DNA from 4 places in the Vibrio sp. QJM3NY_21 genome. Region 3 is predicted to be linked to each of the others. Evidence: predicted binding sites of a transcription regulator. Region 3 holds the regulator's gene; each other region holds the start of a gene.
The links. The regulator PurR, encoded in region 3, represses purine synthesis genes. The targets are predictions, from matches to a motif close to TNANGNAAACGTTTNCNTNA.

Region 1 (2,186 bases), 920 kb from region 3:
CAAGGTGTTTATAAAGCAAACCATTTACTATGGTGCAGGTGAAATGCACAGATTATTGATGACCAATAAAACAAAAGGCTGATACTTGGTATCAGCCTTCGAATGTTCTGCTTGAGCGAGTTTAGGTCTATAGGATGTGACCGATTACTTCTGGGTCTTTACGCTCTAGGTAATGGATAGATTTGATGCGGCGAATCGTACGGCAGCGACCACGGATAAGCAGTGTTTCTGTGGTTGCGATATTACCTGTACGTGTGATGCCCTCTAGAAGGTCACCCTTAGTAATGCCGGTTGCTGAGAATACAACGTTGTCGCTACGAGCCATGTCTTCCATCTTCAACACGATACCGGCCGTTACGCCCATTTCAGCACAACGCTCTAGTTCAAGCTCACCGTGCTTGCGGTTCTCTTCTGTATCACCTTTTACTTCATGGCGAGGAAGCAGGCGTGCGTGCATGTCGCCGTCGAGTGCGCGAATAACCGCAGCCGAAACCACGCCTTCAGGTGCGCCGCCGATGCAGTACATTACGTCGACTTCGCTGTCTGGCATGCACGTGAGGATAGAAGCAGCAACATCACCGTCTGGCACTGCGAATACACGAACGCCCATCGCCTGCATGTCGGCAATCACTTGATCATGGCGTGGCTTAGCCAGTGTCGTTACTACCAGTGTATCGAGTGTTTTACCTAGTGCTTTCGCAATGTTTTCTAGGTTTTCTGTCAGCGGCAGTTCTAGGTCAATCACGCCTTTTGCGCCAGGACCAACAACCAATTTTTCCATGTACATGTCAGGTGCTTTTAGGAAGCTACCTTTTTCGCCTGCAGCCAAGACAGCCAATGCATTTGATTGACCCATTGCTGTCATGCGTGTCCCTTCAATTGGGTCAACGGCGATATCTACTGCATCACCGCCAATACCGACGTTTTCACCGATGTATAGCATAGGTGCATCATCGATCTCACCTTCGCCGATAACGATCTCGCCGCTAATTTCGGTTTTGTTCAGTAGGCTACGCATTACTTCTACAGCAGCGCCATCTGCAGCGTTTTTATCGCCGCGGCCAAGCCACTTGTAACCAGCTAGTGCTGCACCTTCAGTGACACGAGAGAATGACATTGCTAAATCGCGTTTCATGCGGACTCCAAAATTTTCAAAAGGGGAATAGAAATTTCGCGGCGAATTTTACCATATCCCAAAGGAAACGTTTGCCTTTTTGTTTTTTGGGGATTGCTCTTGATCAATTTGCGGGTGAAAACAGGTAATATTCATCAAAATAATCAGTCTGTTGTCGCGGTAGTAATAATTCACGTCAATATTCGGTAAAAAGCGCTGTTTTTTTCATCGAATGGCGCAAAATATCGAATATATTGAGTGTTTATCCTTGCTCTGCTGAGTAGAATGGGGAAATAAGTGGAGTAGACCTTCACCATCAAACGGATAACTTAAAGGTAGGCCAGAATGTCTTTTGAAGTACTAGAGCAGCTAGAAGCAAAAATTCAAACAGCAGTAGATACAATTGCACTTCTTCAAATGGAAGTGGAAGAGCTTAAAGAAGAGAAACAAGCACTAGCAACAGAAGCTGGTGAGCTTAAAGAAAGCCGTCACGAGCTAGAGCAAAAAACTCAGCAAATGCAGGAAGAGCATTCAGCGTGGCAAGATCGCATCCGTAACCTTCTTGGTAAAATGGATGACGTAGAGTAATTGACTCTTCAGATTTAAAAAAACGCCCGCTACTGAGTAGCGGGCGTTTTTGTTTGTATTCTTATGCTTCGTGTTCTTATGGTTTGTTTTATTATTTGAAGCTGAGTGAGAGTTACTCGACCTCTTCTTCTTCAACATCCAGATCAAGTTCTACATCTAAAGGCTCTGCCGAAAGAATAATGCCGGTGTTGTCGGCGTAGAGGTAATCTTCCGGTAAGAAGGTTACGCTGCCAAAGTTGACCGGTACGTCCAATTCGCCGACACCTTCTTGGCTCGCACCAACAGGGATAGAAGCCAAAGCCTGAATACCAATGTTCATGTCTTCTAGCTCATCGACTTCACGAACGCAGCCGTAAACCACAATACCTTCCCACTCATTGTCTTCGGCAAGTAGGGCAATCTCAGCATCGATCAGCGCTTTGCGTAGTGAGCCGCCACCATCGATTAACAACACACGTCCCAAGCCATCTTGCTCTAATACGGA
Region 2 (2,186 bases), 400 kb from region 3:
AAGAAACAGTTCGAGTAATTCAATAGAACGAGGTTCTAAATCGATGACCTGCTCGTTGCTACTCAAGACACGTGTGACTGGGTTGAATTCTAAACCTTCAATAGAGATCGAGGTTTGAGTGTCTTTGGCGTTAGAGAGGTAATCTTGCATAAGAAAAGAGAGGGTAGCTTATAAAAGCTAAATACTAGCTGTTTTTGTTATGAAAAACAGCTAGTAATTCATTGATTGGATAACTGGAATTAAGACGCGTAGTTGACCGAATAACGAGTAGGCTTGTGGTTCATTGCCAATACGATGTTCAATACTGCGGTGCCCAATACCGAAACGGCAATTACCCAAGGCGATACGAAGAAGCAAGAAGCAAACAGAATACAGGCATCAATGCCCATCTGAGTTTTACCTACAGAGATGCCGTAGCGGTCTTGGATGAACAAACATAATACGTTGAAGCCACCCAAGCTGGAGCGATGACGGAATAGGATTAACATACCTAAGCCCATTAATAAGCCACCGGCAACAGCACAGTAGATCTCGTTATGAACTTCTAGTGAGATAACTAGGTATAAATGATCGGCAAACACAGAAACTAACGCACCAGCAATTGCACTGCTAATGGCAAAGCTACGGCCAAATCGTTTCCACGCTAATAAATAGAATGGACAGTTGGCCACAAAGTACAAAATACCGAAGGTTACAGGTAAGAATTGACTCAAAAGCAGAGCCAAGCCAGTAGTACCACCGGTAAGCAGGTTCGCTGACTGTAAAAAGAAGACGCCTAACGCCACTAAAAACGTGCCAGTGAGAATAGCTACCCAATCTTCTTTACGTGAGTGTTTTTCCATCGTTTTAATAATTACCTAACCAATAAAGGCGTGCATAGTAGAGAAAAACCTTAGCTTTCGGTAGCTTGAGGGGTAAAATTAAGGTAAACCTATGTAATCTGCGTTTTACAGGGTGTAAAGCGTAAAATTGACAGTAAGCGTCATCTTTGGTTGGATAAGCTTAATAACCATGATGAATCTTATATGTGATTATGAAAAAACTGCATGATAAAATTGCAATTAGCTCTTTATGACCTAGATCAAATTATGTAGAATGCGTCACATCAAAACGGTGACGGAAACGTTTGCTTTCGGTCGTTGTGTGGTTTTTTTGAAACTTTCAGTACAATCTGAGTCAGGAGATACAGATGCTTAAGCGTGACATGAACATTGCTGATTACGATGCGGACCTATTCGCAGCTATCCAAGAAGAAACTCTTCGTCAGGAAGAGCACATCGAACTTATCGCTTCAGAAAACTACACAAGCCCACGTGTAATGGAAGCTCAAGGTTCTCAACTTACAAACAAATACGCTGAAGGCTACCCTGGTAAGCGTTACTACGGTGGTTGTGAGTTCGTAGATAAAGTTGAAACTCTAGCAATCGAACGTGCATGTGAACTGTTTGGCGCTCAATACGCGAACGTACAACCTCACTCAGGTTCTCAAGCAAACAACGCTGTATACATGGCACTACTGAATGCTGGCGATACTGTTCTAGGTATGAGCCTAGCGCACGGTGGTCACCTAACTCACGGTTCTCCAGTAAACTTCTCTGGTAAGCTTTACAACATCATCCCTTACGGTATCGATGAAGCAGGTCAAATCGATTACGAAGAGATGGAAGCTCTCGCTATCGAGCACAAACCTAAGATGATCATCGGTGGTTTCTCAGCTTACTCTCAAGTTTGTGATTGGGCGCGAATGCGTGAAATTGCTGACAAAGTAGGTGCTTACTTCTTCGTAGATATGGCTCACGTTGCCGGTCTAATCGCTGCAGGCGTTTACCCGAACCCAGTTCCACACGCTCACGTTGTAACAACAACAACGCACAAAACGCTTGCTGGTCCTCGTGGTGGTCTTATCCTTTCTAACGAAGGTGAAGATCTATACAAGAAGCTGAACTCAGCAGTATTCCCAGGCGGCCAAGGTGGCCCTCTAATGCACGTTATCGCTGGTAAAGCAGTAGCGTTCAAAGAAGCTCTAGAGCCAGAGTTCAAAGAATACCAAGCTCGCGTAGTTGCTAACGCAAAAGCAATGGTTGCTGAATTCCTAGCACGCGGTTACAACATCGTTTCAGGTTCTACAGAGAACCACCTGTTCCTAGTTGACCTAATCGACAAAGACATCACAGGTAAAGAAGCAG
Region 3 (2,186 bases):
TAGTGGATGCGCTAAACCGCCTACAAACGCGTGAGGATGCTCAACTAGAATTGTCTGCTGACTTCTGTGACTTATTCTTAAAAACAGATAAGCATGGCGCACTTCCTTACGCTTCTATGTATATCGGTGAGACTGGCCTTTTGAATGATAAGCCAGCAAAAGATATGGAAGAGATCATGGCCAAGCACAACTTAGTGGTGAACCAAGACCTAAAAGAACCAGCTGACCACATCGCTATCGCACTCGACTTCCTTGGCAACTTGATCATCCGTTCTAATGAAACGGAACTTGAAGAAGAGCTAGAAAAATCGTTCATTGTTCAACAGCAATTTATCGAGCAACAACTTCTTACTTGGGTACCAAAGTTCAACGTTAAATGTCATGACGTTGACGAATTCGGTTTCTACGCTTCAGTCTCATCTCTGCTACTTGCATTCTGCAAATTGGACACCCAATACCTTGCTGGTGAATAAGCTTATTGGATGACTCGTTAAATAAATTCAGAAGAATGTGACAATTCACCCGGATTTCCGGGTGAATTTTATTGCGAGTAATTTCTAGTCAGTCTAAAATTGTGACCGCAAACGATAAAATATGAAACATTCACGAAATGCTATGCTTATTATAGTTTTGAGCATTTCGGTGTTAAGACAAGCCGCTCAATAGCGGTTTTTTGTTTTTTAGCACTTTAGTACCCAAAGAGCCCTACAAATTTAAGCTCTTAGTTAGGTAGCTTAACGGCTACTTCATTCCGTACTTTGGGAAAGTAGCTTCTAATAGGATAAAACCATGGCCACTATAAAAGATGTCGCTCGCTTAGCAGGCGTATCAACAACAACCGTTTCTCACGTAATCAACAAAACTCGCTTTGTTGCAGAAGCGACGCAAGAAAAAGTAAATAAAGCCGTAGACGAACTGAACTATGCACCAAGTGCCGTTGCTCGTAGTTTGAAGTGCAATACAACCCGCACTATCGGCATGCTAGTTACTCAATCAACTAACCTATTCTTCTCTGAAGTTATCGATGGTGTTGAAAGCTACTGCTACCGTCAAGGTTACACTTTGATTCTGTGTAATACGGGCGGTATCTATGAGAAGCAACGTGACTACATTCGAATGCTTGCAGAGAAACGTGTAGATGGCATCTTAGTTATGTGTTCTGACCTAACTGAAGAGCTAAGAGGCATGTTAGACCGTCACGCTGACATTCCTAAAGTGATTATGGATTGGGGCCCTGAGAGTTCTCAAGCAGATAAGATCATCGACAACTCTGAGGAAGGTGGTTACCTAGCGACCAAATACCTCATTGAGCACGGTCACTCCAAGATTGCTTGTTTAAGTGGCCACTTAGACAAAGCGGCATGTGTTGAACGCATCGCGGGTTACAAACGCGCACTCAACGAAGCTAAGATTGCTACCGATGATAACATGATCATTGAAGGTAACTTCGAGTGTGATACTGCGGTTCTTGCTGCAGAGAAAATCATTAAGATGGTAGATCGCCCAACGGCCGTATTCTGTTTTAACGACACGATGGCACTCGGCCTAATGAGCAGATTGCAAGAGAAAGGAATTCGTATCCCTGAAGATATTTCAGTGATCGGCTATGACAACATCGAGTTGGCTGAATACTTCTCTCCGCCGTTAACAACGGTTCACCAACCCAAACGTCGTGTTGGTAAGAACGCTTTCGAAATTTTGTTAGAACGCATTAAAGATAAAGACCATGAAAAGCGTGTGTTCGAAATGCACCCTGAAATTGTTGAGCGAAGCACAGTTAAAACGTTAAATTAATTGATAAATTCAGTTTAATATAATTAAGCGCACCTTTAGGTGCGCTTTTTTTATCAACAACATGAATGAACCTGGTATCATACTGGAAAGATCATTAATTGAAGCAATATCACATTTTGAAATAACAAGTGTGAGCCTCATTCAACAAAAACTTTATTCTATTCAATCAGTCACGCACAGGGCAAATCACTTGAAAGAGTGAGACGCAAAGCTTCCGGCCTAAACCACTCGTTGGTATGGTAGCGGGGTTACCGATGGCAAAATGCAGTAACTACTAATAATTTAGTAATTTACGGCTAATTGACAATTTAATTGCAACATTTTGCTAATCTCTCGGACCTGCTTATTTGGTGGCGTAGTTCAAATACACCGAGATAAATAACATGGATAAA
Region 4 (2,186 bases), 210 kb from region 3:
GTATACAGTACTTTTCTATCAAAACCACTGTATACACCTGTATAAAGCTCACATTTTTTCAACTTATGAGACAAAACAGAAAATTCATTCGAATTTAATTTATTAAATAATTTCAATCACTTAACAACATCACACCTATAACTTCAAACAGAATCGTCCAATAATCCCGCAAAAAACGCTTGATCTTATAAGTAACTAAAACTACTGTATACACATACAGCATGTATATAAGGACAGCAAAATGATTCAAGCACACGTTAAAGCCCAACACTCTAGCCCGCTAGTTCACTGCGCATTTACATCAGTTTCTCGTAAAAGCAAAAATTCAAACGAGAAAGCGTTATTTGCAAGAATGGCGTTGCTGTCCAACCAACATCAGTGGCTACTGTTTACCGCTCAAACACCGAGACCATCCGCTAAGCAGCTAAAGCAACATAATGTTTGCTGCGACCGAGTTATTCATATGAAAGCCTCTCATCAGATGACTGAGGTAGAAACCGTCGAGAAAGCCATTCGCTCTAAGAATGCGAGTGCGATTGTGGCAAGTGCATCGATTGATCAATTCAGTCAGCAATACCTAAGAACACTAGGAATGCGCTTTCAGTGTGAAGTGTTCTTTATGGATGCGAATTCAGAGCGCATTCACTAAGCTACCTTGCTTAATAACATGTTGGCTCAAAAACATGGCCCACAAACATAACTTAATCGTTTAGCTAACAAACTTAAGTTAACTTAACCGCATAGCTCCAAAACACAGTCCAAATATACTGCCTTCCCCTGCCCTACGATTCGCCTATTTTTTGGCGAATTGTTAGGCGGGGGTTTTTATTTAAACAATAGATTTAGCAATCGTTTGCTTTTTATCTGGAAGGAAATAGTAGATTGAGTATAATGCCCGTCTAATCATGTGCACACCGCACTTCTCTGTATGACGTTTGATAAAAGATAGGAATGTCTAAATGAGCCTTGCTGATCAAGTTCTTGCCGTAAATGATGACCTACCAATCCGTACTGACAAACCTGTCCACAGTGGCAAAGTTCGCTCAGTCTATTGGTTAACTGAAGAAGATAGTCAACGACTAATTAAAGAGAAAGGCTACGATGTAGCACCAGATGCGCCTTTAGCAATCATGGTGATCAGTGACCGTATCTCTGCATTTGATTGTATCTGGCGTGGTGAAGGTAATCTTAAAGGTGTTCCAGGAAAAGGAGCAGCTTTGAATGCTATCTCTAACCACTGGTTCAAATTGTTTAAAGACAACGGACTTGCTGACAGTCATATTCTTGATATCCCTCACCCGTTTGTATGGATTGTACAAAAAGCTCGCCCAGTCATGATCGAAGCGATTTGTCGTCAATACATCACCGGCTCAATGTGGCGTGCATACGCAAACGGCGAGCGTGAATTCTGCGGTATCGAGATGCCTGAAGGCCTTGAGAAAGACAAGAAGCTCCCTGAGCTACTGATCACGCCTTCAACAAAAGGGATTTTGAAAGGTATCCCTGGTGTTCCAGAAGCTGACGATGTGAACATCTCGCGTAACAACATCGAAGATAACTTCGCAGCGTTCAACTTTACTCAAGCAAGCGATATCGCACACTACGAGAAGCTGCTAAAAGAAGGCTTCAACGTTATCAGCCAAGCACTCGCGAAAGTCGACCAAACCTTTGTGGATACAAAGTTTGAATTTGGTTACGTCAACGATGCTCAAGGTAAAGAAAAGCTGATCTACATGGACGAAGTGGGTACTCCAGATTCATCTCGCATTTGGGATACTCAGGAATACAACAAAGGCAACATCGTTGAAAACTCGAAAGAGGGGTTCCGTCAGTTCTTGCTTAACTACTTTCCTGATGCAGACATCCTTTTGAACAAAGAACGCATGCCAGAACGTGAAGCATTAGCTCGTGACAATGAGTTGCCTCTTGATTCACTGATGTCTCTGTCTCGTACTTATCTTGATATCGCAGCGAAAATCACAGGTGCAGAGATCGTACTGAGCGAAAATCCTAAGCAAGAAATTATCGATGTACTGCGTGCTGACTATGGTCTAGTTGACTGATTGCATTCTAGAAAGCGAGTAAGCTCGTAAACACAAGTTCCAGATACTAAAAGGGCCTCATCATTATTGAGGCCCTTTTTACATGTGCGGTTTTAATATTCTTTAAGCTAGTTTCTAAGCTGC

Region 1: a site for PurR is predicted at 1,195-1,214, ahead of glpX (class II fructose-bisphosphatase). Genes of this name have one in related genera too.
Region 2: a site for PurR is predicted at 1,115-1,134, ahead of glyA (serine hydroxymethyltransferase). Genes of this name have one in related genera too.
Region 4: a site for PurR is predicted at 842-861, ahead of AC3CID_RS09390 (phosphoribosylaminoimidazolesuccinocarboxamide synthase). Genes of this name have one in related genera too.

Annotation. Positions count from the first base shown of each region.
Region 1 is NZ_CM173513.1:3,250,475-3,252,660, reverse strand. It holds gene glpX (class II fructose-bisphosphatase) at 128-1,135, opposite strand; gene zapB (cell division protein ZapB) at 1,460-1,702, shown strand; gene rraA (ribonuclease E activity regulator RraA) at 1,815-2,186, opposite strand, start outside.
Region 2 is NZ_CM173513.1:2,732,860-2,735,045, reverse strand. It holds gene AC3CID_RS12075 (winged helix-turn-helix domain-containing protein) at 1-150, opposite strand, end outside; gene AC3CID_RS12070 (YitT family protein) at 240-842, opposite strand; gene glyA (serine hydroxymethyltransferase) at 1,190-2,186, shown strand, end outside.
Region 3 is NZ_CM173513.1:2,328,038-2,330,223, forward strand. It holds gene torD (molecular chaperone TorD) at 1-473, shown strand, start outside; gene purR (HTH-type transcriptional repressor PurR) at 790-1,794, shown strand; cyclic di-GMP riboswitch class I at 1,965-2,050, shown strand; gene AC3CID_RS10255 (TfoX/Sxy family DNA transformation protein) at 2,178-2,186, shown strand, end outside.
Region 4 is NZ_CM173513.1:2,121,378-2,123,563, forward strand. It holds gene AC3CID_RS09385 (SulA-like leucine-rich domain-containing protein) at 242-649, shown strand; gene AC3CID_RS09390 (phosphoribosylaminoimidazolesuccinocarboxamide synthase) at 960-2,063, shown strand.